Regions from separate parts of the Aquitalea sp. ASV11 genome, predicted to be linked through region 2. Evidence: predicted binding sites of a transcription regulator. Region 2 holds the regulator's gene; each other region holds the start of a gene.

The links. The regulator HrcA, encoded in region 2, represses chaperone genes, less so after heat shock. The targets are predictions, from matches to a motif close to ATTAGCACTCGNNNNNNNCGAGTGCTAAT.
Region 1: rpoH (RNA polymerase sigma factor RpoH) is a predicted target of HrcA. The motif match lies at 5,509-5,537, and genes of this name have one in related genera.
Region 3: groES (co-chaperone GroES) is a predicted target of HrcA. The motif match lies at 4,372-4,400, and genes of this name have one in related genera.

What each region holds. Positions count from the first base shown of each region.
Region 1 is NZ_JAELUD010000031.1:2,269-12,666, forward strand. It holds gene JHD62_RS11495 (pitrilysin family protein) at 1-1,163, opposite strand, end outside; gene JHD62_RS11500 (pitrilysin family protein) at 1,183-2,541, opposite strand; gene ftsY (signal recognition particle-docking protein FtsY) at 2,618-3,742, shown strand; gene ftsE (cell division ATP-binding protein FtsE) at 3,817-4,470, shown strand; gene ftsX (permease-like cell division protein FtsX) at 4,467-5,375, shown strand; gene rpoH (RNA polymerase sigma factor RpoH) at 5,568-6,431, shown strand; gene JHD62_RS11525 (PglL family O-oligosaccharyltransferase) at 6,552-8,339, opposite strand; gene JHD62_RS11530 (PglL family O-oligosaccharyltransferase) at 8,433-10,241, opposite strand; gene JHD62_RS22860 (pilin) at 10,309-10,398, opposite strand, start outside.
Region 2 is NZ_JAELUD010000086.1:2,252-12,649, reverse strand. It holds gene ccoG (cytochrome c oxidase accessory protein CcoG) at 1-713, shown strand, start outside; gene JHD62_RS19115 (PLP-dependent aminotransferase family protein) at 710-2,119, shown strand; gene recR (recombination mediator RecR) at 2,138-2,767, opposite strand; gene JHD62_RS19105 (YbaB/EbfC family nucleoid-associated protein) at 2,883-3,221, opposite strand; gene dnaX (DNA polymerase III subunit gamma/tau) at 3,223-5,175, opposite strand; gene mltB (lytic murein transglycosylase B) at 5,251-6,294, opposite strand; gene hrcA (heat-inducible transcriptional repressor HrcA) at 6,326-7,342, opposite strand; gene recA (recombinase RecA) at 7,503-8,549, shown strand; gene recX (recombination regulator RecX) at 8,565-9,023, shown strand; gene alaS (alanine--tRNA ligase) at 9,274-10,398, shown strand, end outside.
Region 3 is NZ_JAELUD010000107.1:566-9,168, forward strand. It holds gene rfbC (dTDP-4-dehydrorhamnose 3,5-epimerase) at 1-142, opposite strand, end outside; gene rfbA (glucose-1-phosphate thymidylyltransferase RfbA) at 158-1,027, opposite strand; gene rfbD (dTDP-4-dehydrorhamnose reductase) at 1,044-1,937, opposite strand; gene rfbB (dTDP-glucose 4,6-dehydratase) at 1,934-2,998, opposite strand; gene JHD62_RS20375 (glycosyltransferase) at 3,270-4,298, shown strand; gene groES (co-chaperone GroES) at 4,471-4,758, shown strand; gene groL (chaperonin GroEL) at 4,813-6,456, shown strand; gene JHD62_RS20390 (Nif3-like dinuclear metal center hexameric protein) at 6,586-7,332, shown strand; gene petA (ubiquinol-cytochrome c reductase iron-sulfur subunit) at 7,453-8,037, shown strand; partial or broken gene JHD62_RS20400 (cytochrome bc complex cytochrome b subunit) at 8,052-8,603, shown strand, end outside.

The sequences.
Region 1 (10,398 bases), on a different contig from region 2:
TCCAGATAGCTCAATGGCAAGTGGTACTGACCGATAACAGCGAGATAGGGCAGCAATTTGCTGTTGCTGTCATAGCGCAATGGAAAGCCGCCAATGATATTGACCTTGGCCTGGTTCAACTCTGTTTCTGTCGGTCCTTCCTTTATAAAGCGTGCCAGTACCTCACGCGTTGTCTGCAGCGCCAGGCTGGCCTCTGCATTACGGGTGGCCAGTGAAATGACAAACGGCCCTGCTTGTTGCAATGGTGTGAAGTGGCTGCGCACACCGTAGGTCAAACCGCGCCGCACACGCAGCTCCTGCATCAGGCGGGAGTCAAAGCCACCACCACCCAGAATGTAATTTCCCAGCAGCAATGGGTAGTAGTCCGGATCGTCGCGCCTGAGTACCGGCATGCCCAGTGCAATATGGGTCTGGCTGCCTGGTCGCGTTAGGTGAACCTGCGCAACCGGCTGCGGTGTCGGCTGCGTAATATCCGGCAAAGGCTGCGTGCTTTGCGGCAGGTTGCGCAGCATGGCATTGACCAGCTTTTCAGCATCCTGTCGTTTTATGTCTCCGACAATGGATACCACGGCCCCTGCTGCGCGGTAATGTTGTTGCCAGAACTGCAGCAGATCTTCGCGCTGGATGGTTTGCAAGCTTTTGACCGTGGTGAAGGCCGGTCTGGCGTAGGGGTGGTCACCATACATGCGCTGTTGCAAGGTGATGTCAGCACTTGCGCCGGCATCTTCCTGCCTTTGCATCAGGCTATCGATGGCACGCTGCCGTTCGCGATTCAACACGGCCACGGCAAATGTCGGCTGGGTAAGCAGCTGGGTGGCCAGTCCGGTGACGCGCTCTTGCAGATCAGGACGGCTCAGGCTGCGCATGCGCAGACCGGCGGTTTCCAGTTCGGCAAAGCCGTTCAGCTGCGCAGCACTGTTGGCCAGCTGTTGCTGGATGGCCTCTTCATCAAGTTGGCCCGTCCCGCTATCCAGCAGGCCCGCCACCATGGCGGCCAGCCCTTCCTTGCCAAGAGGGTCACGCCGACTGCCTGCGTCAAAGTCAACCCGCACATCCAGTATCGGGTTGGCATGCGTCTCTACCAGCAATACGCGGGCACCTTGCGGTGTATTCCATGACTGGATTTCAACTGCATGGGCCAGAGTGCTGACGAGGCCAAACATGGCTGCAAAGGTTATCGTTTTAACGGACAAAGCCATCTCCCTTCAATTGACCTGCCACGGGTACGGCTCCGCCTTTGCCCAGCAGGGTGACAACAGTAAGCTGGCCATCCTGCAAGGAAGCTGCTGCCTGGCGTACTTGTTCCGAAGTCACCTGCTGCATTTGCTGCCGGATGCGATCGGCGTCACGCCAGGAAAAGCCGACAGACTCCAGCGTACCTATGCGCATGGCCTGGGCAAACAGTGAATCACGCTGGTAAATCTCATCCGCATCCAGCCGTAGCCGGGCACGTGCCAGTTCTTGCTCGCTGACACCACGCTCGACGATATCCCGCAGCTGCTGACGGATGGCAGCTTCCAGTTCTGCCGGCTGCCTGCCACGTGCTTGTGTGGCGGTAATGACAAACAAGGCCTCGCCCCGGCCCAGCATGCTGTAATCGGCAGCTGCCGCATGTGCCAGCGCCTTTCCCCTTTCCATCTGACTAGACAGCCGTGCAGCGGCGTCTCCCGACAACACGGCCTCCAACAGGGCGTAGGCATAAGCCTGACCATCCGCCCCGGGCCTGAACCCGGGCGCATGCCAGGCCATGCTCAGATAATTGAACTGTGACGGCGCACTCAGCTCCACCCGCTTGACGCCCTGCTGCAAGGGTTCGCGCTGCGGATTACGTGCGGGCAATGCTTTGGCCGGGAGACCGGCAAAGTAATGCCTGACCTGCTCAAATACACGAGGCGGATCGACATCACCGACAATCACCAGGGTGACATTGTTTGGCACATACCACTGGCGGTACCACTGTCGCAGGTCATCTGCCCGGGCATGGAGCAGATCATCCATCCAGCCGATGACCGGATAACGCACCGGATTTGCCACAAAGGCGTTGGCATAGAGTGCTTCTTGCAGCAAGCCGGCGGGCTGATCGTCAGTGCGCAGGCGACGTTCTTCCTTGACGACTTCCAGTTCACGCCGGAAAGCTGCTTCATCTATCTGCAGATTGGCCATGCGGTCGGCTTCAAGCTCCAGTAGCAAGGGCAGTTTGTAGGCAGACAACTGGGCGAAGTACACCGTGTAATCGCGACTGGTGAAGGCGTTTTCCTTGCCACCGGCCTGGGCAATCCGTCTGGAGTATTCACCATCCGCAACGCTGGCCGTACCCTTGAACATCATGTGCTCCAGCAAATGTGACAGGCCGGTATGCCCATTGACCTCATCCACGCTCCCCACCCGGTACCACAACTGGGAAACCACCACGGGTGATCTCGCATCGCGTACCACCACTACCTTCATGCCGTTGGGCAGTATTGTCTCTTGCGGCGCCGCCATCACCACGCCCGCCAATAGCAGGAGCATGCCCAGGATCAGCCCTGATTTTGCTTTCATCACCATCGTTTCTGCCCTGTTGCTCATTTAAGGATACAATTTAGCCATTTATCGCTTCCCCAGACTACACAGACGCATGTTTAGTTTCTTCAAGAAAAAGCCAAAGCCGGTTGAAAACCCGGTTATCGAACCGCAAACCGAACCGTCGCAGAGCGCGCCTGTCGAATCGCCTGTTGCCGTACCGGAAAACAATCCAGCTCCCGCCGTGCAGCCTGAGGCCGTTACCCCGGTAGTTGCCAGCGCGGTTTCTGCAGCGGAAATACCGGCTGCAGAAAACACCGCACCCGCCAAAAAACTCAGCTGGACCGAGCGCCTGAAGGCCGGCCTTTCCAAAACCCGTGACAAGCTGGGCAAATCGCTGGCCGGTTTGTTTGGTGGCGGCAAGATTGATGAGGATCTGTACGAGGAGCTGGAAACCGTCCTTTTGACCGCCGACATGGGCATGGATGCCACCTTGCATCTATTAAAGGATGTGCGCGAGCGCGTCAGCCTGAAAGGTCTGAAAGACGGCAGCGAACTGAAAGGCGCCTTGAAGGATTCGCTGAACGAGCTGATTCACCCGCTGGAGAAGCCGCTGGATGTCAACGGCAAGAAGCCGTTTGTCATCATGATGGCCGGGGTGAATGGTGCTGGTAAAACCACTTCCATTGGCAAACTCGCCAAGTACTACCAGCAGCAAGGCAAGAGCGTGCTGCTGGCAGCTGGCGATACCTTCCGCGCGGCTGCGCGCGAGCAGCTGATGGCCTGGGGCGAGCGCAACAACGTCACCGTGATTGCCCAGCAAGGCGGTGATGCTGCCGCTGTTTGTTATGACGCCATCCAGGCCGCCACGGCGCGTGGCATTGATATCGTACTGGCAGATACCGCAGGCCGCCTGCCCACCCAGTTGCACCTGATGGAAGAAATCAAGAAGGTGAAGCGCGTCATCCAGAAGGCCCTGCCGGATGCCCCGCATGAGGTGATTCTGGTGCTGGACGCCAATATCGGCCAGAACGCCATCAGCCAGGTCAAGGTTTTCGATGACGCGCTGGGCCTCACCGGCCTGATTCTGACCAAGCTGGATGGCACTGCCAAAGGTGGCGTGATTGCCGCCATTGCCAAGCAGCGCCCCATTCCGCTACGGTTTGTCGGCGTGGGTGAAAGCATTGACGATTTGCGGCCATTCAACAGCAAGGACTATGTCGACGCCTTGTTCGACTAAGTCAGCAACACAATCTTTGAGCACCGGCAGACCACTGCCGGTGATGTCTTTCCGGATCAAGGGGAATCCAGCGCATGATTCAGTTCGACCAGGTCACCAAGCGTTATCCCGGTGGCAACGAGGCCCTGAAGAACCTTTCCTTTACCATCGATACCGGTGAAATGGTGTTTCTGGCCGGGCATTCCGGTGCAGGCAAATCCACCTTGCTCAAACTGGTGGCCGGGATAGAACGCGCCACCAGCGGCAGCGTGATTGTCAGCGGGCAAAACCTGTCCAAGCTGCGTAACAGCCAGATTCCCTATGTCCGGCAGCATATCGGCATGGTGTTTCAGGACCACAAGCTGCTGTTTGACCGCTCGGTATTCGACAATGTGATGTTGCCGCTGGACATCATCGGCTTTGACCGCCGCGATGCCGCGCGCCGTGTACGTGCCGCGCTGGACAAGGTGGGCTTGCTGTCAAAAGAGAAAACCATGCCCATCCGCTTGTCCGGTGGTGAACAGCAACGTCTGTGCATTGCCCGTGCCGTGGTACACCGCCCCAGCCTGTTGCTGGCCGATGAACCATCGGCCAATCTTGACCGCGCATACGCGCTGGACATCATGGAATTGTTCAAATCCTTCCATCAGGTTGGCGTCAGCGTGGTGATTTCCGCCCATGATGAAACCCTGATGGAAGACTATGGTCGCCGTATCATCCGGTTGAAAGAAGGGCAGTTCGCCGCATGAAACATTATCTGTATCTGAACTGGCAAAGTGCGCGGCAGGCTTTGGGCAAGATTGTCCGCCAGCCATTTGGCAGCCTGCTTACCCTGCTGATGTTGTCGATTGCGCTGGCCCTGCCGCTATCGCTGTACCTGAGTGTGAGCAGCATCCAGGAATGGGCGGGCCGACTGACCGCCACGCCGCAAATCACCCTCTTCATGGAGCAGTCTGCCGAAGAAGCAGACCTGGCTGCTGTCTCCAGCACCCTGACCAAGCACCCGCGCATCCAGAGTTTCCAGTTCATTGGCAAGAAACAGGCGCTCTCCGACCTGGAAAAGCGCAATGGGCTGGCTGGCTTAAGTGAAGGACTGACTGACAATCCGCTGCCGGACGCCTTTGTGGTTACCCCGAAGACGCTGGAGCCGCACGAACTGGAAATGCTGCAAAAGGAACTGTCCGGCCTGCCCATGGTGGAAACCGCCCAGTTTGATGCGCGCTGGGCCAAACGCCTGTACGGCATGGTGGAAATGGGCAAGCAACTGACCTGGTTTCTGGGTGCTGCGCTGGGCATTGCGCTGGTGCTGGTCACCTACAATGCGGTGCAGATGCAGATTCTGGCACGGCGTGACGAAATTGAAGTGGCCAAGCTGATTGGTGCACCGGACAGCTTCATCCGCCGACCCTTCATGTATCACGCCATGTGGCAGGGTTTGCTGGCCGGACTGGCTGCCTGGGGGCTGACCAGCTGGCTGGTGGTGACGGCCAACCCGGCCATTCACGAGTTTGCCCAGCTTTATAACGAAGCCGTCTCGCTGCGTGGCCTGACGCCGGTAGAGCTGGCCGTTGTACTGGCCGTTTCTGCCATACTGGCCATGCTGGGAGCCCGCCTGGCGTCCGATCATCATCTGCGCCAGATACAACCTCGTTAACAATCCTCCCCTTCCCGCCACGGCCGGTTTTCACTTATGGTGACAACTGGCCGTCCCTGATGAATACCCGGTAGCGACTTGAAAAAAGCTATCGGCATCATAGAAAAATTCATTGACGGTGGAACCTTTGCTTGCTAGCACTCTCTATATGCGAGTGCTAAGATAGCACTACCCAAGGAGGTAGTTACACTGATGACCACAACATTTGCCTTGCCCGTTCCGTCGTCCAGCGGCAGCCTGGAGCAATACATCCAGGCGGTGAACAGTGTTCCCATGCTGACCCCCGAACAGGAAACAGAACTGGCCACCCGCTTCCAGGAAGAAAACGACCTGGATGCCGCTCGCCAGATGGTTCTGTCGCACCTGCGTGTCGTCGTATCCATTTCCCGTGGTTATGCCGGTTACGGCCTGCCACAAGCCGACCTGATCCAGGAAGGCAATATCGGCCTGATGAAAGCGGTGAAGCGCTTCGAGCCCGGCCGCGGTGTTCGCCTGTTTTCCTTTGCCGTGCACTGGATCAAGGCAGAAATCCACGAATTCATCCTGCGTAACTGGCGCCTGGTGCGCATTGCCACCACCAAGCCGCAACGCAAGCTGTTCTTCAACCTGCGTAGCATGAAAAGCAGCTTTTCTGCTCTGAGTGAGCAGGAAGCGCAGCAGATTGCCGAAGACCTTGGCGTGAAGCCGGAAGAAGTACGTGAAATGGAAACCCGCATGAGCGGGCAGGATATCGCGCTGATGGCCGATGATGGTGACGATGAGTCTTACGCACCCATCGACTGGCTGGCCGATGCCCACCATGAACCGACCCGCGCACTGGAACGCAAGGCTTTCGATCACCTGCAGACCGAAGGCATCGAATATGCGCTGTCCACTCTGGATGCCCGTAGCCGCCGCATTGTGGAAGCTCGCTGGCTCGCAGACGATGGCGGTTCCACCTTGCACGAACTGGCTGCCGAGTTTGGAGTTTCGGCCGAACGCATTCGCCAGATCGAAGCCAAGGCGCTGGGGAAAATGAAGGCCGCACTGAGTGAAGGTGTGGTGATCGACGACTAAGCCGTCGCCGTCAATAACAAAAAGCCCGCGCCAAACGACGCGGGCTTTTTCATTTTCTTCACTGCTTTACCGCCTGAGTGATACAACCGCCACCTCACAGTCGGCGGTTTGCAGCAACACTCACTCCCCTTCCCCACCCCGGTACTTGGCTGGCAGCTTGTCAAAGACGCGTTGTGCCTCGGCACGCAGGCCTTGCCATTCGGGCACATCCTCATCAATACCATCGAGATAATCCTTGGCATAGGTCGGGAAGGATGCCAGTGCCGTGGCCACGGTTTTGCGCGCCTCATCCTGCTTACCCGCCAGCGCCAGCATCTGCGCCTTTTTCATCATCACATCCGGATAGGGGCGGAAAGCAGTCAGGCGTTCTTCCCACTGCAATTTCTGCGTCAGGTTGCTGCGATCCGCAGTCAGATAATCATCCAGCGTGCTAAGGGCGTGATAGGCAAACAGCGGATGCTCATCCATGATCTGCGCCAGGCGCTGCTGGCGCTTGGCATCGCGTGCCGGGTTATCCGTCTGGGTATACAAGCCCACCAGCTCGTTGTAGGTGGACCAGGTGACAATCGACAGATAGCCGACATACACCATACCCAGCAGCCAGGCTGCCCGAACCAGCAAGCCGGCACGCGCAGTCCGTGCCGGTGCCATCGAAGCAAACACCACCAGCATGGCGAGGAAATACAGATACCACAGCGGGTATTCCAGCATGCTGTGAATCAGCGTCACCGCCATGCAACCCAGCGCCAGCATGCCTTCAGCTTCGGCACGCTCGCTGAAGAATGGCCATACCACCCAGGCAAAGCCGACTACCACGGCCAGCGTGACCGGCAAGCCCATTTCCGCCAGCAATTGCAGAATCAGGTTATGGCAATTGGTGAACAGGCCGCTATTGAAGCCTGCGCTGGCAAACTGTGGCAGTGGCTGCAAACGCACGCTTTCTGCTGCGTATTGCGACCAACCCACCCCCCACAAGGGGTGGTCCTTGAAGGTCATCCAGGCCTTGGTCATTTCGGCAATACGTCGCGAACCCATATCGTCACCATTGGCCGCCAGCCGCTCCACGCCGGAGGCATTGGTCACATTGGCATGGGTGAACAGCGAAATCAGGTGATTGACCAAGGGCAAGGCAAACTGCGCGGCGAAGATCACCACACAGGCCAGCAACATGGACCACATCAGGCGGCGCGACTCCTGGCTACGCATGCGCCAGTGCCATACAAAGCCAAGCATGGTCAGTGCCAGCAGATACAACAGCGTAGTGCGCGACGCAGCATATGCCAGCATCAGGCCGAACCAGACCACCAGCAAGGCCAGCCAGCCACGCGCCATGCGGTCCACGGCAAACAGGTATACCCCGCTCACCACCGACCACATCAGATAATGCGCGTACTGATTACGCTGGCCGATATGGCCAAAAATATTGGTAGTGGGGTGGGCACTGTCATAAAACAGGCCCAGCGTGTGGGCAAGGCCGGTCAGCTGTGCCAGGCCAATCAGCGACTGCACCAAACCACCCACAATCACTGCCCGCGCCAGCCAGATGGCAAAGTCACGCGGCCCGAATGCCTGCTGCAGGCTGTAGGACAGCCCCGCCAGCAAGGCCACCACCAGCCAGGCCAGTGCGGTGGCATAGGTCATGCCGGGAAACAGGGCCTGCACCAGCTGCGGCTGCACACCCCACAGCAGTGCGAGCAACAAACACCACCAGCTGGCGCGTGGTACACGTTCAAACAAAGTTGCCGACGGTAGCAGGAATACGGAGGAAGCCAGCATCAGCCACACCACATTCATCTCGCCAAACCATTGCGGCAGCGGCACAAAATGAATGCGGGATGCAAAAGGCAGGATGGCAATCAGGCAAAACGACAGCAAAGCCATGCGGCGGGAAAGCGTCGGAAAGGACATGATGAAATAAGGGAGCCGAAAGCAAAACAAGGAGGATACCGCATGTCCGGCAGGAAGACACCGCCAGCCTGGGCCGACGGTGCCTGTGGACGATCAGAAAAGCGCTTTGCGGGTAACGGGGGCGGCGACAGTCATGACTGCTGCGATACGGCCAGCCTCCGTATTACCACCGTGCGCGGCATACTCTTCGGCAGCATGCTTGGCAATTTTCTTTAGTGGTTCAATTTCCGGGAAATTATAACGTGCATAATTTGCCACATAAGCATCAACAAAATCAGGATAATTTGCGATTGCCAAAACCAGTGCCTCCTGAGATTTTTTGGTCTGTCCATTCAATGCGCGCAAAATGGATAATTTAAATAACACTTCAGGATAAGGCCTTATTTCTGCAAGGCTTTCGAAGTGATTAATCTTATAGTTGAACTGGTCTCTAGTCGGCTGAAGATAAGCAACCAACTCCATATCAGCATCATCTCGCCAAAAGGGATTCGCACCCAACTCAAGCAATGACTTTATTCTTCTGGCATTTTCAGCAACATCCGCAGTAGGACGCTGATTCTCAAATAATGTCTTATATGCGCCATGACCAATCAGAAAATTTACTAAACAAAGAACTGCAACACAAACTGCAATTGTCCGTACAATAAAACCACGAAGCTTCAGATTGACACTAGGCAATGGAGCCAAAACCCCAACAACGACCAAACAAAGTATGAACGGGAAATACCATAATGGGTATTCAAACAAGCTATGAATAACAATAATGCAAAAAACTGAAAGCAAGAACAAATTTTCACCACTCTTAGCACCAAATTTCACATACCCGATAAAAATCAATAATAAACATAGTGCCACGGGCAACAAACCAACAAGACCTGTTTCGGCCAATAGCTGGAAGATCAAATTATGTGAATTATTGAATAACCAACTCTCCGGGGATTTCGGCCATCCTCCGAATGCTTCCAACCTGACAGATTCAGCTGCATAACCACCCAGACCAACACCAAAAACAGGATGAGAGAGAAAAATATCCCAAGCCTTACTCCACTCGATACGCCTACGCGCTCCGACACCGGCGGCCATCACACGATCAGATCCACTCTCAGCATCAATCGGCATGCCAATGTAACCAAGAATTTGACATATCTGGTGATTAAAAATCTGCACTAACACTACTAAAATAACAGCCCCAGAAATGGCAAAGACCATTTTCCGCACCGTCTGATCCTCATGACTTTTACGTAACCAAATCCAGGAAAGGCAACACATCATTAGACCGTAAAGCAAAATCAATCGCGCACCAGACCAAGAAATAAGAAGCGAAAAAAGAACTATTGAAGCCCAGAAAAATAATGCCCGCAGTTTGTTAATAGAATACAAATAACAAGCTGCCACCAAACCCCACGTCAAAAATTGAGCATATTGATTTCGCTGACCAATATTACCCATAATATTGCCACGAGGATTTACAGCGTCATACACAACAAATCCATTAAAATAAGGGGCCAAACCCATTATTTGTATATAACCAAGTAACACTTGCACCAACGACGCACAAAAGAACAGCATGCAAAGCGATACAATAAATTCACTACGACCTTCTTCATCAATACCATTCTTTGCATATAGGGAAAAAAGAGACAACAACAATAGCACCGACAATTCTTCAGGTGCTTCAACATGCCTAGACCCGATACATGCCAACAGAAATAATAACAAACCAACAGATATCACCGAGAGGTTCAGCCGCACATTTCTCCATGCAAACAGTACAAATGCCACGCCTAAACCCACGATGGAAATAGCGCTGAAATACCAATCAGGGGAAGGTGGAAATCTAACAAAGCTAAAAAATGGTAAAACAATGATTAGCCCAATAAAATAATTAGATATTTTTCTCATCTTCCACACCAAAATAAACAAAGGGGTGCAAAAGCACCCCTTTATAATTACAAATTAAGCTATATGATCAACGGCAATTCGCAGGCAGATACTGGCTAGGAATTGTACTGGCTGCACATTTCCAGTCTACAGTACCGCTAGCAAGAGTACCAGTCAG
Region 2 (10,398 bases):
TTCAGGGCGCGATGTTCGACCGCGATACGCTGATCATTTCCTACGATGCCCGGCGTGGTGAACCACGCGGCAAACAGGCGGATAAATCCAGTGGCGGCTGCATCGACTGCGGCATCTGCGTGCAGGTTTGCCCCACCGGCATCGACATCCGCAACGGCCTGCAATACGAGTGCATCGGCTGCGCAGCCTGCATCGACGCCTGCGACCAGGTGATGGACCAGCTGCACGCTCCGCGCGGGCTGATCCGCTACACCAGCGAGGCCGCACTGGCAGGCGACAGCGTCAGCAAACCGGCATGGCAGCGGCCACGGGTGCTGTTTTACAGCAGCCTGTTGCTCGGCATCATCAGCCTGTCGGTGTACAGCTTTACCCAGCGCCTGCCATTCAAGGTCGACATCCTGCGCGACCGCGCCAGCCTGGTGCGGGAAACCGACGATGGCTGGCTGGAAAACAGCTATAGTGTGCGGCTGATCAACAGCAGTGAAACCCCGCAGCGGCTGGCCATCAGCGTGGAAGGCCTGCCCGGCATCCGGCTGGTAGCGGCCACGCCGACAGTCAGCCTGGCCGCCACCGCCACCGAGACCATCGGCGTGCGGGTGCAGGTGGAGCCGCAACATGCAGCACGCGGGGCCAATGACATCCGTTTTGTCATTCATTCGCTGGCGCAACCGGCGCATGTGCTGCAGGAAAAAAGCAGCTTTATCGGCGAATGAGCACCCCATCCGCGAGTAATCAGTCCATGAGCAAAACCCAGCAACTGGCGCAATTGTTCCGCCATGCCATCGAACAGGGCCAGCTGCGCGCCGGTGACCGCATGCCCTCCTTGCGCCAGCTGTGCCAGGACCATGGCGTCAGCCTCACCACCGCCCAGCGCGCTTATGCCGAGCTGGAGCGGCAGGGTTTGCTGCAGGCGCTGCCGCGCTCCGGCTTCCGCGTGTGTCCACCGGTAACCCGCGCAGCACCGGCCGAAACCGCCGCCACGCAAACCCTGCGCATGGAACACCTGACCACCGCCCTGCCCATGCCCTGGGGCTGCCCCTTCATCAACCCGGCGCTGATCAACACCACACCGATGAACCGGGCACTGGGCCGCGCCTTGCAGGACTACCGCGACGCCCTGTCCAGCACACCGCTGGAAGGTTTTGACGGCCTGCGCCGCGAGCTGGGCCTGCATTATCTGAGCCAGGGCATTGCGCTGGCGGGGGACGAACTGCTGATTACCTGCGGTGGCATGGAAGCACTCACCCTGGCCATGCGCGCGGCGGTCAGCGCCTCCGGCAGCCAGAGCATGGTGGTGGTGACGCCAGCTTTCCCGGCGGCGCTGGAACAGCTGCGCCATCTTGGCATTGCCATCCTGCCGGCGGCCCTGTCCGAGCAAGGTAGCCTGGACCTGGATGCGCTGGAGGACACACTGCGTATGCAGCGCCCGGCAGGCATCGTGCTGATGGCCAATTTCCAGCACCCCACCGGCCTGGTGATGCCGGAAGCGCAAAAGCGCGCGCTGGTGGCACTGGCCGAGCAATACCGGGTATGCATCATCGAGGACGACACCTACCGCGAGCTGTACTTCGGCAAACAGGGGGCCAGCCCGCTCAAGGCCTACGACCGTAGCGGCACGGTGCTGCACTGTTCATCGTTCAGCAAATCGCTGGCACCGGGTTACCGGGTAGGCTGGATTGCAGCCGGGCGCTTGAGCGACACCGTGCGCGGGCTGAAGCTGTGCAGTTCGCTGGGCACGCCCCTGCCCAGCCAGATGGCGCTGGCGCGTTTGCTTGCCACCGGCCAGCACGGCGACATGCTGACCCGGCTGCGTGCCAGCCTGCGCCAGCGGCGCGATGCCATGGTGCAGCAAATCATGGAGAGTTTCCCGGCCGGCAGCCGTTTGCTGCGCGCCGAGGGCGGTTATTTCCAGTGGGTGGTGTTGCCGGAAGGGCTGGACTGTGCGGCCTTGCTGCCGCTGGCCATCGAACAGGGCATACACTATGCACCCGCAACGCTGTTTTATCCGCATGCGGTAAGTGCCAATGCACTACGGCTGAACTTCAGCTTTTTCGACCCGCTGCACCAGCGCGAGGGGGTTGCCCTGTTAGGCGCGCTGCTACGGCAAGCCATGGAGTGACAGGGCTTGGCGTGACGCTCAGCCCGGCGGGGTGGACGAGTCGGACTGGGCGGTCAGCGATTTGCGTTCGTACACCGCCTGCGCCAGCGTGCTCAGGTCGACATATTCCAGCTCGCCGCCCACCGGCAGTCCGCGCGCAATGCGCGACACCTTGGGGCCACGGCCCTTGAGCAGCTCGGCAATCATGTGGGCGGTGACTTCGCCCTCGGCAGTAAAATTGGTGGCAATCACCACCTCTTCCACCACATCATCCAGCGCCCGCACCATCAGCTTGTCCAGGTTCACTTCCTTGGGGCCGATATTGTCCAGCGGCGAAATACGCCCCATCAGCACGAAATACAGGCCCTGATAGCATTTGGCCTGCTCCAGCGTCATCAGGTCGGCCGGCATTTCCACCACGCACAGCTGGTCCGGCCTGCGTTCCGGGTCGGCACAGATGCTGCACAGCGGGGTTTCGCTGAAGGTATTGCAGCGCTCGCAATGTGCGAGATGATTCAGCGCCCGATCCAGCGCCCGCGCCAGCTTGTCCGCCCCGGTCTTGTCCCGTTGCAGCAAATGGAAGGCCATGCGCTGGGCGGTTTTGGGGCCGACACCAGGCAGCACTTTCAGGGCAGCAATCAATTGTTCAAGCGCGGGTGGGTTTTTCATCGGGCGGGCAAACAAAAAGGATGGGAAAACAGCAGAAACATCAAAAGCCTGAGCACAGGCAATGCCGGGAGACATTGCCTTCACTGGAAAGCAATGCCGCCCACATGGCAGAAAATCAGAACGGCAGTTTCATGCCGGCAGGCAGATTCAGGCCGTTGGTAAAGCCGGACATTTTTTCCTGGGAAGTGGCTTCCACCTTGCGTACCGCGTCGTTGACGGCGGCGGCAATCAGGTCTTCCAGCATTTCCTTGTCTTCCTTGGCATCGTCCAGCAGGCTGTCGTCGATGGACACGCGCTTCACATCGTGGGCACAAGTCATGACGATTTTCACCAGACCGGCACCGGACTGGCCTTCCACTTCCACGGTGGCCAGTTCTTCCTGGGCCTTCTTCATGTTTTCCTGCATTTGCTGGGCTTGCTTCATCAGACCAGCGATACCGTTTTTACCGAACATGTCACAACTCCTGCAAAGGTTGAATCGTTTCCGCCACCAGCGTGGCGCCCATTTCGCGCACCAGTTGCTGGATGACCGGATCGTTTTCCAGGCATTGTCGGGCCTGGGCCAGTTGTTCCTGACGATGACGGGCACCCTGCATGGCCGGTGTTTCCAGCCCCAGTTCCTCGATTGTCACCACCAGTTCGACCGGCTGACCGAATTGCTCGGTCAGCGCAGCCTTGAGTTTTTCCTGATAGTCGCGGGTGGCCATGTGACGGAAGCTGTCCGGCACGGCCAGTTGCAGTCGCGACTGGCTCCAGTTTTTCAGCACGGCATTATGTGCCAGCATGCGGGCGGCTCCCAGACGGGTACCCAGCAAGCCCACCAGCGCACTCCAGTCGCCATCAAACTGATAGGCCACCGTCTCCGCCAGCTCGGCCTCCTCGGCCATGGCATAGGCAGGCAAGGCATCGTCGGCATCGTCCCATGGTGCCGCGGTTTCCAGTTCGCTGTCCTGCTCGCTGGCCTGGTCTTCAGCTTCAGGCGTCTCTTCAGCAGGAGCGGATGCAGCAACCGGTGCCACCACAGCAGGCGCAACTTGCGGTTTGGCTACCGCCTCCACCGGCGCAGGTGGCGGTGCGACAGGCTCAGGCCGGGGCGCAGGTTCCGGGTCGGCGTCGGCCGCCGGGGAAGCCTGCTGCTCGGCAGGACGGCTGGCCGGTTTGCGATTGGCCAGGCCCGCCAGCAAGGCACGGGCAGCGGCAGAACCGTCGCTGCCCGGCTCGGCCGCAGTTACCGCCGCCGGCGCACTGGCCTGGACCTGTGCCGGGCGATGTGCGGCAGGCGCGACATGGCTGCGCGGCGCGGCTGCATTCTCAGGCTGGGCGTTGACCGGATGGAAGGCCAGCATGCGCAGCAGGCTCATGTTGAAACCGGCATGTTCGTCCGGTGCCAGCGCCAGATCCTTGCGGCCATGAATGGCAATCTGGTAGTACAGCTGCACGTCTTGCGGGGCAATCAGGCTGGCCAGCGCAAACAATGCTTCGCGTTCGGGTTCGTCGTCGGCAATGGCCGTGGGCACGGTCTGTGCCATGGCCAGTTGCTGCAACAGCACGGCCATTTCGGCCAGCACACTGTCAAAACCGATGCCACGCTGCGCCAGCTGTTCGGCTTCGGCCATCAGGCGCGGGCCATCACCGGCGGCCAGTGCTTCCAGCAACACGAACAGGTAGCGGCGGTCCACCGCGCCCAGCATGGCGCGCACGCCGTCTTCTTTCACCTCGCCCATGCCATAGGCAATGGCCTGATCCAGCAGCGACAACGCATCCCGCATCGAACCGGCAGCGGCACGGCCCAGCAGGGCCAGCGCGGCGCTTTCGTGTGGCACGTTTTCCACTTGCAGCACATGGGCCAGATGCCCTGCCACCTGCTGTGGCGTCATGTTGCGCAGCGAAAACTGCAGGCAGCGGGACAGCACCGTGACTGGCACTTTTTGCGGATCGGTGGTGGCCAGGATGAACTTGACGTGGGACGGCGGTTCTTCCAGCGTCTTGAGCATGGCGTTGAAGGCACTCTTGGACAGCATGTGCACTTCGTCGATGATGTACACCTTGAAGCGGCCGGAAGTGGGCGCGTACTGCGCGTTTTCCAGTACTTCGCGGATATTGTCGATGCCGGTATTGGAAGCGGCGTCGATTTCCAGCAGGTCGACAAAGCGGCCTGCGTCGATCTGGCGACAGGCAGAACACTCACCGCAAGGTTCGGCCGTGGTGCCGGTTTCGCAGTTCAGGCTCTTGGCCAGAATGCGTGCGATGGTGGTCTTGCCCACCCCGCGGGTGCCGGTCAGCAGATAGGCGTGATGCAGCCGCTCTTCTTTCAGGGCATTGGAGAGGGCGCGCACCACGTGCTCCTGGCCGACCAGATCGGCAAAGCGTTTGGGGCGCCACTTGCGGGCAAGGACTTGATAGCTCATGGGGGCGGATTTTAATGGCAATCGGCCGGCAAGGCGACTTCTTTTGTCAGTTGCCGCCTGCCGGTCTGGCTGGCCTTACTGGGCCGGATTCACGCTGTCGGCAGCGGGCTGTGCTGCTGACTGGGCCTGGGCATTCAGGTAGCGCAGGCGCAGCTCGGCTGCCAGCTCTTGCGCCACCTTGGCATACAGGGTGCTCTTGTTGTAGCGGGTGATCACGTAGAAATTGTTCAGCCCCAGCCAGTATTCCGTCACACCCGGCGCGGTTTCCAGCGGCACCAGCACCGCCTGCACGTTGTCCGCCACCTGGGCTTGCGGCAGCACACCGCGCGCCTTGAGTTCGCCCACCGTCAGGTGCAGGTTGAATTTGTCGGCCACCAGACTGCTCAGATCCACTCCCGGCTGTACTGCAGCCGGGATGACGATGTCGTCGCCATGGCGCCAGCCTTGCAGCTGGAAGTAATGCGCCACGCTGCCGATGGCATCGTCGACGTTATTCCAGATGTCGCGGTGGCCGCTGCCGTCAAAATCCACCGCCCACTTGCGGAAGCTGGACGGCATGAACTGCGGCAGGCCCATCGCCCCGGCATAAGAGCCTTTCAGCGACAGCGGGTCGATGCCCTCTTCCTTGGACAGCTTGAGGAATTCGGTCAGCTCGCCGCGGAAGTACTCGGCGCGGCGCGGGTAGTTGAAGGCAATGGTGGTCAGCGCGTCGGCCAGGCGGAAGCTGCCGGTGTTGCGGCCGTAATTGGTTTCAATGCCCAGAATGGCCACCACCATTTCCGGCGGCACGCCATACATCTGCTCGGCACGCTGCAAGGTGGCGGCATGCTGCTGCCAGAAGGCCACGCCGTTTTTCAGCAGGCGTTCGTTGTAAAAGCTGCCGCGAAACTGATACCAAGGCCGGGATGTCGCCGGCTTGTCCAGAATGGCAATGATGTTGGGCTTGAGTTCCACATTGGCAAACACGGCTTCCAGCTCGGGCCGGTTGAAGCTGCCGCTGGCCACCTGCTCGTCGATATAGCGTTGTACATCGGGCCGCGCCAGCAAGGCGGCATCGGCTTGCGCCACAGAAGACACCACGCCACCGGCAAGGGCGGCGGCCATCAAGAATCGTTTCATCGGAAATTCCGTGTATTGCCGCCAGTGCGGCTTAATAAGAGAGCGCACTGGAAACCAGCCGCGCAGTAATATCGACAATGGGAATGACCCGTTCGTAGGCCATGCGGGTAGGGCCGACCACGCCCAGCGTGCCCACCACCATGCCGTTGATGCTGTAGGGCGCGGTCACCACCGAGCATTCGTCCAGCGTCATCACGCCGGATTCCTCGCCGATGAAAATATTGACGCCCTGGGCGTCCTGCCCCTGGTTCAGCAGTTTCAGCAGTTCGGTCTTGCGCTCGAAAGTGGCAAACAGCTCGCGCAGTCGTGACAAGTCTTCGGACAAATCGCGCACATTCAGCAGATTCATGCCGCCGGCAATCACCACCGCGTCACTGGGGCTGCCCAGCGAACTCTGGCCAAAGCGCACCGCAGCCGACATCAGCTCGGTGATATTGCCCTGCAGTTCGCGCAACTCCACCGCCACGCGGCTGGCAATGGCACTCAGGCCCTGGCCAGCATAATGCTGGTTGATGAAATTGCCGGCTTCCACCAGTTCGCTCGGGCTGTAATCGCGCTCGGTGGTGAGCAAGTGGTTTTGCACATCACCATCCAGCGTCACCAGAATCATCAGGATGCGCCGCTCGGACAGGCGCAAGAATTCGATCTGGCGAAAAGCGACATCAGAGCGCTGCGGCGTCACCACCACCCCGGCAAAGTGGGTGAGATCGGACAGCAAGGTGGATGCCGCCTGCGCAATGCGCTGCGGGCTGTCCGGCTGCAGGCTGCTTTCCAGCTCGCGCATGGCCAGCTCTTCCAGCGGCTGGATGGTGAGCAGGTGGTCGACAAACAGGCGATAGCCCTTGGCCGTCGGCACGCGTCCGGCCGAGGTATGCGGCGAGGCAATCAGCCCCATGCCCTCCAGGTCGGCCAGGATGTTGCGGATGGATGCAGATGACAGCTCCATGCCGGACAGCATGGACAGGGTTTTCGATCCCACTGGCTGACCATCGGCAATATAGCGTTCGATCAGCGTTTTCAGCAGACGTTGTGCGCGCTCGTTCATCATGCTCTCATTTTACCTGACCAGGCGATTCCGGCCAGCCTCTCCTTCAATACCATGTTGCGTGCGTTGGTGTCATTTCAAGCCGCCTTTCGCATTTGTCGGCTCTTGCCTTTGTGCGATAATCCCCCATCTATCGATTCCACTACACGCAATTGGAGACAGCATGGCGTCAGAAGACAAGAGCCGCGCATTGGCGGCAGCCCTTGCCCAGATCGAAAAGCAGTTCGGCAAGGGTTCGATCATGCGGATGAGCGACAACCAGATCAACGAAAACCTGCAAGTGGTATCCACCGGTTCGCTGGGCCTGGACCTGGCACTGGGTGTTGGCGGTCTGCCGCGCGGCCGTGTCGTGGAAATCTACGGCCCGGAATCCTCCGGTAAAACCACCCTGTGTCTGCAGGCCGTGGCCGAAGCCCAGAAACTGGGTGGCACCTGCGCCTACATCGACGCAGAAAACGCACTGGACCCGATCTACGCCCAGAAACTGGGTGTCAACGTGGAAGACCTGCTGATTTCCCAGCCGGACACCGGCGAACAGGCACTGGAAATCTGCGACATGCTGGTGCGTTCCAGCGGTGTTGACGTCATCGTGATCGACTCGGTGGCCGCGCTGGTACCCAAGGCCGAAATCGAAGGCGAAATGGGTGACAGCCACGTCGGCCTGCAAGCCCGCCTGATGAGCCAGGCACTGCGCAAGCTGACCGCCAACATCAAGCGCACCAATACCCTGGTGATCTTCATCAACCAGATCCGCATGAAGATCGGCGTGATGTTCGGCAACCCGGAAACCACCACCGGCGGTAACGCGTTGAAGTTCTACGCCTCTGTGCGTCTGGACATCCGTCGCGTCGGCGGCATCAAGAAGGGTGACGAGGTGATCGGTAACGAAACCCGCGTCAAGGTAGTGAAGAACAAGGTATCGCCGCCGTTCCGCCAGGCCGATTTCGACATCCTGTACGGCGAAGGCATCAGCCGCGAAGGCGAAATCATCGAGCTGGGCGTCAAGCACGGCTTCATTGAAAAATCCGGTGCCTGGTATGCCTACAACGGCCAGAAGATCGGCCAGGGCAAGGACAACACCCGTGAATGGCTGAAGTCCAACCCGGCCATCGCCAAGGACATCGAAGGCAAGATCCGCGAAGCCGTCGGCATCAAGGTGGAAATCACCGAGAACGACGAAGAGCTGGCTGACGACGTACTGGACGTATAAGCACGCGAACGGCTGATGGAAAAAAGCCTGAAGGCGCGAGCCGTCGATCTCCTGTCCCGCCGCGAATACACCCGGCGGGAACTGGAGCGGCGGCTCGCGCCGTTTGCCGAAAGCCCGGAACAGCTGGCCACCCTGCTGGACGAACTGGCCGAGCGCAACTGGCAGTCCGACAGCCGCTTTGCCCGGCAGTTTGCCGACATCAAGGGCCAGAAATACGGCACCCGCCGCCTGCAGCAGGAAATGCGCCAGCGCGGTGTAGCACAGGAAGACATTGCCGATGCCCTGGCCGAGCGTGACGACCTGGCCCTGGCCCGGCGACAGTGGGAAAAGAAGTTTGGCAGCGTGGCCACCACGCCGCAGGAAAGGGCGAAACAGATGCGCTTTCTGGCGGCACGCGGCTTTGGCATGGGTGTCATCCGTCAGGTGATGGCAGGCCGTGACGAAGACGACTTCCCCTGCGCTGACGAGGACTAGGAGCGGCTGACAAAACCTCGTAGCGAACCCGGGCCAAGGCGCGCCGCCGCTGACAGTACATGGCGTACGGCAAGGCGGCGCAACGCTGGAGCGGGGGGGTTGTTATTGGCTCCAAGCCGGCACAGGCTTCATCGCCGCGCCATGACCCTTGCCAGCCTTGCCATGGCTTGACACAATCGGGCATGACCGTAATGGCCGCAAGACACTGTCCCACGCCGCTACCAACGTATTCAATATCGACGAAACCGACATGAAAACCTCCGAAATTCGCCAGAAATTCCTGGATTTCTTCGCCTCCAAAGGCCACCAGGTAGTAGCCTCCAGCTCGCTGGTACCGTGGGAAGACCCCACCCTGCTGTTTACCAATGCCGGCATGAACCAGTTCAAGGACGTGTTCCTCGGCTTTGACAAGCGCCCCTACACCCGCGCCACCACCAGCCAGAAATGCGTACGCGCCGGCGGCAAGCACAACGACCTGGAAAACGTCGGCTACACCGCACGTCACCATACCTTCTTCGAAATGCTGGGCAACTTCAGCTTCGGTGATTACTTCAAGCGCGACGCCATCCACTTTGCCTGGGAATTCCTCACCGGCGAACAATGGCTGGCACTGCCGAAGGAAAAGCTGATGGTGACGGTGTACGCCACCGACGACGAAGCCTTCGATATCTGGAACAAGGAAATCGGCGTTCCGGCTGACAAGATTGTCCGCATTGGCGACAACAAGGGCGCGCCCTACGCCTCGGACAACTTCTGGCAGATGGGTGACACCGGCCCCTGCGGCCCGTGTACCGAAATTTTCTACGACCACGGCGACCACATCTGGGGCGGCCCGCCGGGAAGCCCGGAAGAAGACGGTGACCGCTTCATCGAAATCTGGAACAACGTGTTCATGCAGTTCAACCGCGACGAGTCCGGCACCATGCATCCGCTGCCCAAGCCGTCGGTGGATACCGGCATGGGCCTGGAGCGTATCTCGGCCGTGCTGCAACACGTACACGCCAACTACGAGATCGACCTGTTCCAGAACCTGCTGAAAGCCGCTGCGCGTGAAACCGGCGTGCCCTTCAGCATGGACGTGCCGTCACTCAAGGTGATTGCCGACCACATCCGTGCCTGTTCCTTCCTGATTGCCGATGGCGTGATTCCGTCCAACGACGGTCGTGGCTATGTGCTGCGTCGAATTATCCGTCGTGCCATCCGCCACGGTTACAAGCTGGGTCAGAAAGGTCTGTTCTTCCACAAGCTGGTCGCCGACCTGGCCGAGGAAATGGGTCAGGCCTATCCGGAACTGCGCCAGAAGCAGGCCGAGATCGAAGACACCCTGCGCCAGGAAGAACTGCGCTTTGCCGAAACCCTGGACAAGGGCATGGCC
Region 3 (8,603 bases), on a different contig from region 2:
CCTGGACAAATTCAACCTTGCGGCCAATAGCTTCGTCAAAGCGCTTCTGGTTGAAACTCTCGAAGAAAAAGCCACGTTCGTCGGCAAATACGGTGGGTTCAAGGATTTTGACATCAGGGATGGCAGTATCGATGATTTTCATGAGTGGCTTGCTTTCTTACTTCAGCAGCTGCAGCAGGTATTGCCCGTAGGCATTTTTCTTCAGCGCTTGTGCCAACTGTTCCAGTCGGCTTGCGTCAATCCATTGCTGCATATAGGCGATTTCTTCCAGACAGGCGACTTTCAGTCCCTGACGGTTTTCCACGGTGGCAATGAACTGGCTGGCTTCCAGCATGGATTCGTGGGTTCCGGTATCCAGCCATGCATAGCCGCGACCCATGGTCTGCACATCCAGCTGGTTTTGCTGCAGGTAGCGGTTGTTGACATCGGTGATTTCCAGCTCGCCGCGCAGTGAGGGACGGATGGACTTGGCAATGTCGACAACCTGATTGTCGTAGAAATACAGGCCGGTCACGGCATAGTTGGATTTCGGTGTGACCGGTTTTTCCTCGATGGACAAGGCTTTGCCCTGGGGGTCGAATTCCACCACGCCGTAACGCTCCGGGTCCTGTACGTGGTAGGCAAACACACTGGCACCGTGCCGTTTGGCGTTGGCCGCTTTCAGTAGTTTGGGAAAGTCGTGGCCGTGAAAGATATTATCGCCCAACACCAGGGCGGAGGGTTCACCTGCCAGGAAGTCTTCGCCAATGATGAAGGCCTGGGCCAGGCCGTCCGGACTGGGTTGTACTGCGTATTGCAGGCTGATGCCCCACTGGCTGCCATCGCCCAGCAACTGTTCGAAGCGCGGGGTGTCTTGCGGAGTGGAGATAATCAGGATGTCGCGAATCCCTGCCAGCATCAGGGTGCTGAGCGGGTAGTAGATCATCGGCTTGTCGTAGATGGGCAGCAATTGTTTGCTGACTGCCAGTGTGGCAGGGTACAGACGGGTGCCGCTGCCTCCCGCCAGAATGATGCCTTTACGTTTCATCTGCTTGCGTCCTGCATCAGGAATTGAAGATCTGCTGGAACACCTGTTCCACGCCGCTCTGCCATGTTGGCATGCTCAGGCCGAACGCGTCCTGGATTTTACTGCAATTTAGCCTGGAGTTGCCGGGGCGTTTCGCCGGGGTCGGGTAGGCGCTACCGGGAATGGCGTGCAGGTTTTCCGGCTTTAGTTGCAGTGCGACACCGTAACGTTCTGCCAGTGCAAGCAGGTATGCGGTATAGCCATGCCAGCTGGTGCTGCCGCTGCTGGTCAGGTGATAGGTGCCAAGCAACTGCTGGTCCTTGATGGTTTGCCACTGCTTGATGATGTGGGCGGTCACATCGGCAATCAGCGCAGCGGGTGTGGGCGCGCCAATCTGGTCGGCCACCACATTCAGGCTGTCGCGTTCACGCGCCAGGCGCATGATGGTTTTGAGGAAGTTGCCGCCATGTGCGCCCACCACCCAGCTGGTGCGCAGGATGATATGGTCTGCGCCACTGGCACGGATGGCCTGCTCGCCCTGGCATTTGCTCAAGCCATATACGGACTGCGGGTTGGTGGCATCGTCTTCCATGTAAGGGGTGGTCTTGTCACCATCAAACACATAGTCAGTGGAGTAGTGCAGCAGCAGAGCATTTTTTCCCACGGCCCAGTTGGCCATCGCGGCCGGTGCCGCTGAATTCACGGCGTGGGCCAGCTCGGCGTCAGTCTCGGCCTTGTCCACGGCGGTGTAGGCGGCCGGGTTGACGATGATGTCTGGTTGGTATTGCTTCAGAACCGCGGCAATGTCCGCCGGGCGGGACAGGTCCAGTTGCTGGCGATCCAGACAGATGCACTCGCCCAGCATGGCCAGCGAGCGACGCAGCTCGAAGCCCAGCTGGCCATTGATGCCGGTAATCAGGATGCGGCTCATGCCTTGTTCCCGTAATGTTGTTCCAGCCATTGGCGGTAGTTGCCGCTGGTGACGTTGTTGACCCAGTCCTGATTGTCCAGGTACCACTCTACGGTCTTACGGATGCCGCTTTCAAAGGTTTCGGCCGGTTTCCAGCCCAGCTCGCGTTCCAGCTTGCGCGCATCGATTGCATAGCGGCGGTCATGGCCAGGGCGGTCTTGCACGTAGGTGATCTGCTCGGCATAGCCTGTGCCATCGGCCTTGGGGCGCAGTGTATCCAGAATGGCGCAAATGGTGTGCACCACATCCAGATTGGCTTTTTCGTTCCAGCCGCCAACATTATAGGTTTCACCCAGGCGACCTTGTGCCAGCACGGTGCGGATGGCGCTGCAATGGTCTTTCACATACAGCCAGTCGCGGATTTGCTGGCCATCACCGTAAATGGGCAAGGGCTTGCCGGCCAGCGCATTCAGGATGACCAGCGGAATCAGCTTTTCCGGGAAGTGGTAGGGGCCGTAGTTGTTGCTGCAGTTGGTGGTGAGGACGGGCAGGCCGTAAGTGTGGTGCCAGGCACGTACCAGGTGGTCCGACGCGGCCTTGCTGGCCGAGTAGGGACTGTTGGGTTCGTAACGATTGGTCTCGCTGAACGGCGCGTCAGTGCTGGACAGGGTGCCGTACACCTCGTCGGTGGAGACGTGAAGGAAGCGGAAGACTGCCTTGGCTTCACCTTCCAGTGCACTCCAGTAGGCCCGGACAGCTTCCAGCAGGTTGAAGGTGCCTACCACATTGGTCTGGATGAACTCACCCGGACCGTGGATAGAGCGGTCGACATGGCTTTCCGCAGCGAAGTTGATGACAGCACGCACCTGATGTTGTTGCAGCAGTCGGCTTACCAGTTCGCGATCGCCGATATCGCCCTGGACAAATACATGGCGCGGGTCGTTTTCCAGGCTGGCGAGGGTTTGCAGATTGCCGGCGTAGGTCAGCTTGTCCAGGTTGATCACACCTTCGTCATAGCCATTCAGCCAGTCCAGAACAAAATTGGCTCCAATGAAGCCGGCACCGCCAGTCACCAATATCATTTAACAATTCCAATAAGTAAGTGGTTTTTGCTTGGCGCGGGGCCATGGTAAAGTAACCGACCGTGGGCAAGTACCTTGTGCTCGCCTGCAAGGCCGACATTATAAGACAAAATTGCCCGGCTTCTCGTTGTACAGCCTTGCGACTGCAACGTGCCGGCCCGATTATCCGATTTCACGCCCATTCAGGCCTTGATGCCCCATGTTGCAGATTCTCTTGCTTGCACTGATTGCTTCTTTTACGACCGGGCTGTTGTTGATTCGGTATGCGCACTTGCATGCACGCTTTTCGACCGATGGCGACGTCACCGGCGTACAGAAATTCCATGCCACGCCGGTACCGCGTATTGGCGGCCTGCCCATCATGCTGGGTTTGATTGCTGGTTGTGCCTTGTCCGGTTATCTCAATACATCCGTATGGGTGTTGCTGCTGCTACTGTCAGCTTTCCCGGCATTTGCAGCTGGGTTTATTGAAGACCTCACCAAGAAAATCGGCCCCTTGCCTCGCTTGCTTGCCACCTTTGTGGCTGCTGCACTGGGTTATTTCCTGCTGGGCGCCGGGCTGGCCCGGCTGTCCATTCCAGGGGTAGATCAGCTGCTGGCTTCCTACTGGTGGCTGTCCTTGCTGCTCACCATGGTGGCGGTGGGCGGTGTGGCTCATGCGGTCAACATCATTGATGGTTATAACGGGCTGTCCGGCATGGTGGCAGTGTTCATTTTCCTGTCCATCATTTATGTCTGCTTCAAGGTGCATGACATCGTGTTGATGAGTGTGTGCTTTGCCATGGTTGGCGCGGTGCTGGGTTTCCTGTTCTGGAATTTTCCGCGTGGGCTGATTTTTGCCGGTGATGGTGGGGCCTATCTGATTGGTTTCATGATTGCTGAAATGTCGGTTTTGCTGGTGGCGCGCAACCCCGCAGTTTCGCCGTGGTTCCCTTTGTTGTGCGTGATTTACCCTGTTTTTGAAACCATTTTTTCCATTTACCGGCGCAAATTCCTGCAGGGCAGGGCGGTGGGTTATCCGGATGCACTGCATCTGCACCAGATGATCTACAAGCGCATGGTGCTGTGGATGGTGGGCTCCAAGGATGCACGCCACCTGACCCAGCGCAACAGCATGACCTCGCCTTACTTGTGGTTGCTGACCTCGTTTTCGGTGGTGCCGGCCATGTTGTTCTGGAACCATACCAGGGTGTTGATGCTGTTCTGCCTGTTGTTTGTGCTGGGCTATCTGCGCCTGTATCGCATGATCGTGCGCTTCAAGGTACCCAGCTGGCTGGTGTTGCGTCGCGACGATTCCTGAGCCGCACCTGTCCGGGTGAGCAGTAAAGTTTTTGCAGCTACCCCACTTGAAACCTCCTTGTGCCGTCCCTATTATTAGCACTCGTCAGGGGCGAGTGCTAATTCCCGCCCCGTACTGCCATCCAGGCAGATCATTTTTGCTTTCAACAGCCAATTGTATTTAGGAGAGATCAATGGCAATTCGTCCGCTGCACGATCGTGTTGTTATCAAGCGCCTTGAGGCTGAAGAAAAAACCGCATCCGGCATCGTTCTGCCGGGCGCTGCAGCTGAAAAGCCCGACATGGGCGAGGTGCTGGCTGTCGGTAACGGCAAGGTTCTGGACAATGGCGAACGTCGTCCGCTGGAGCTGAAGGTTGGTGACAAGGTCATCTTCGGCAAATATTCCGGCCAGTCCGTCAAGGTTGATGGCGAAGAAGTCCTCGTGATGCGCGAGGAAGATGTAATGGGTATCGTCGAGTAATTCCGACCCATACACCCTTCTACGATCCTTTCATAGAATTCTGGAGATTTGAGCATGGCTGCAAAAGACGTAAAGTTTGGTGATTCCGCACGCGCCAAGATGGTGGTTGGTGTCAACATTCTGGCTGACGCCGTCAAGGTTACCCTGGGCCCGAAAGGCCGTAATGTTGTGCTGGACCGCTCCTTTGGCGCACCGACCATCACCAAGGATGGTGTATCCGTTGCCAAGGAAATCGAACTGAAAGACAAGTTCGAAAACATGGGCGCACAGATGGTGAAGGAAGTGGCTTCCAAGACTTCCGACGTGGCCGGCGACGGTACCACTACCGCCACCGTTTTGGCCCAGGCCATCGTGCAGGAAGGCATGAAGTTTGTTGCCGCCGGCATGAACCCGATGGACCTGAAGCGCGGCATCGACAAGGCTGTGGTTTCCCTGGTAGGTGAAATCGCCAAGATCGCCAAGCCATGTGCCACCACCAAGGAAATCGCCCAGGTTGGTTCCATTTCCGCCAACTCCGATTCCGACATCGGTGAAATCATCGCTACCGCCATGGAAAAAGTGGGCAAGGAAGGCGTGATCACCGTTGAAGACGGCAAGAGCCTGAGCAACGAACTGGACGTAGTGGAAGGCATGCAGTTCGACCGCGGCTACCTGTCTCCGTACTTCATCAACAACCAGGAAAAGCAGATTGCTGCTCTGGACAATCCGTTCGTCCTGCTGTTCGACAAGAAGGTTTCCAACATCCGCGACCTGCTGCCGGTACTGGAGCAAGTGGCCAAGTCCGGTCGTCCGCTGCTGATCATCGCCGAAGATGTTGAAGGCGAAGCACTGGCTACCCTGGTGGTCAACACCATCCGCGGCATCCTGAAGGTGGTTGCTGTCAAGGCTCCGGGCTTTGGCGACCGTCGCAAGGCCATGCTGCAGGATATCGCCATCCTGACCGGCGGTACCGTGATTGCCGAAGAACTGGGCCTGACCCTGGAAAAAGCCACTCTGGACATGCTGGGCCAAGCCAAGCGCATCGAAGTGGGCAAGGAAAACACCATCATCATCGATGGCGCTGGCCAGGCTGATGCCATCCAGGCTCGCGTTGGTGAAATCCGTCGCCAGATCGAAGAAGCTTCTTCCGATTACGACCGCGAAAAACTGCAAGAGCGCGTGGCCAAGCTGGCTGGCGGTGTTGCCGTGATCAAGGTTGGCGCTGCCACCGAAGTGGAAATGAAAGAGAAGAAGGCTCGCGTTGAAGACGCGCTGCACGCTACCCGCGCCGCTGTGGAAGAAGGCGTTGTCGCTGGCGGTGGCGTGGCCCTGCTGCGCGCTCGCTCCACCCTGGACAGCCTGAAGACTGACAATGTCGATCAGGATGCCGGCGTGAAGATCGTACTGAAGGCCATCGAGGCTCCGCTGCGTCAGATCGTCAAGAACGCTGGTGACGAGCCGTCCGTTGTGGTGAACAAGGTACTGGAAGGCAAGGGTAACTTCGGTTACAACGCGGCTACCGGCGAATACGGCGACATGCTGGAAATGGGCGTGCTGGATCCGGCCAAGGTAACCCGCTCTGCCCTGCAACACGCTGCTTCCGTTGCCGGTCTGATGCTGACCACCGACTGCATGATCGCAGAACTGCCGGAAGACAAGCCGGCTGCTGGCGGCATGCCGGACATGGGTGGCATGGGCGGCATGGGCGGCATGATGTAAGCTGCTTTAGCCTCTCGCTGAACCTGAAAACCCCGCATTTGTGCGGGGTTTTTGTTTTTGGATCGCAAACCGGTATCACGTGTTATCTCTGGCACAATAAGCGCATTCAGAATCAGCTAAGGGTGTCCCATGCAATTAATGCAATTGTTGAACAGCATCGATCAATGGCTGGAGCCATGGCGGTACAAGGACTATGCACCCAATGGCCTGCAAGTGGAGGGCCGGGCCGAAGTAGCGCGTATCGTCTGCGGCGTGACTGCTTCGCAGGCGCTGATTGATGCTGCCATTGCGCGCCAGGCGGATGCCATCCTGGTGCACCATGGTTACTTCTGGAAGGGCGAGGATGCACGACTGGTGGGCATGAAGCGGCAGCGTGTGGCCAAATTGCTGCAACATGACATCAGCCTGCTGGCTTACCACCTGCCGCTGGATGCACATCACGAGCTTGGCAACAATGCCAGGCTGGCTGCCGTGCTGGGGCTGGATGTGGCGGGCCAGAGCGGTGAGCAGGAATTGCTGTGGCATGGCAGCTGGCCCAAGGCAGGTAGTGCACGGGCTTTTGCCGATCATATCGGCATGCTGCTGGGGCGCCCTGCCCAGCTGTTGGGTGATGAAAATCAAAGAGTAAGCAAGGTTGCCTGGTGTACCGGCGGGGCACAAGGCTTTTTCGAGGAAGCGATCCGCCTGGGCGTGGATGCCTTTGTTACTGGAGAGGTCTCGGAGCAGTGTTTTCATCTGGCCAACGAATACGGTGTGGCATTCATTGCCGCCGGACACCATGCCACCGAACGTTACGGAGTGCAGGCGCTGGGTGAGAAAATTTCTCATTTACACGGCATAAATGTGGAATTTGTCGATCTTTTCAATCCGGTTTAGACAAATCCGGCCGACATAGGTCAATTTATTTGCATAGGCGCTTCATGTCCCTACTGCTAATCAGGTAAAATCGTCTGGTTTGAAGTTTAAGCTCGGTTTCCACGTTTGAGGATGACTGTAATGAGTGAACAACAAGTCGATACGGGGCGCCGTCGGTTTCTGACGGTAGCAACCAGCGCTGTTGGGGGTGTGGCGGTTGCCGGGGTGGCAACGCCGTTTCTGATGAGTTTCTTCCCGTCTGAACGGGCAAAAGCTGCTGGCGCACCGGTTGAGGTGGATATCAGCAAGCTGGAGCCGGGCCAGAAGATCAACGTTGAATGGCGCGGCAAGCCGGTATGGCTGTTGTCCCGTACCAAACAGCAGATTGCCGATCTGCCGAAGAACGACCCCAAGCTGGTGGACCCCAAGTCCGAAGTAGAGCAACAACCCAAGTACTGCCAGAACGAAGGCCGTTCCATCAAGCCGGAACTGCTGGTTGCCGTGGGCATCTGTACCCATCTGGGCTGTTCGCCGACTTTCCGTCCTGATCTGGCACCTGCCGATCTGGGTCCGGAATGGCTGGGTGGTTTCTACTGCCCGTGCCACGGTTCCAAGTTCGACCTGGCTGCCCGCGTGTTCAAGGGTGTGCCGGCGCCGAAGAACCTGGAAATTCCGCCGCATAAGTATCTGTCCGATACCCGCCTGCTGATTGGCGACGACAAATAAGCTGAGGGGGAAAAATGAGCAAAGGACAAAAGCTGCTGAACTGGATTGACGACCGCTTCCCGCTGTCGTCGATGCTGAAAGAGCACGTTACCGAGTATTACGCACCGAAGAACTTCAACTTCTGGTACTTCTTCGGCTCGCTGGCCATGCTGGTTCTGGTTATCCAGATCGTGACCGGCATCTTCCTCACCATGAACTACAAGCCGGATGGCAACCTGAACGCAGCCGGCATCCCGGTGGCGTTTGCCTCGGTGGAATACATCATGCGTGATGTGGCAGGTGGCTGGATCATCCGCTACATGCACTCCACCGGTGCTTCCATGTTCTTCGTGGTGGTTTACCTGCACATGTTCCGTGGCCTGATCTACGGCTCGTACAAGCAGCCGCGCGAACTGGTATGGGTGTTTGGTTGCCTGATCTTCCTGTGCCTGATGGCTGAAGCCTTCATGGGCTATCTGCTGCCCTGGGGCCAGATGTCCTTCTGGGGTGCGCAGGTGATCGTGAACCTGTTCGGTTCCATCCCGGTCATCGGCCCGGACCTGTCGGTGTGGATCCGTGGTGACTTC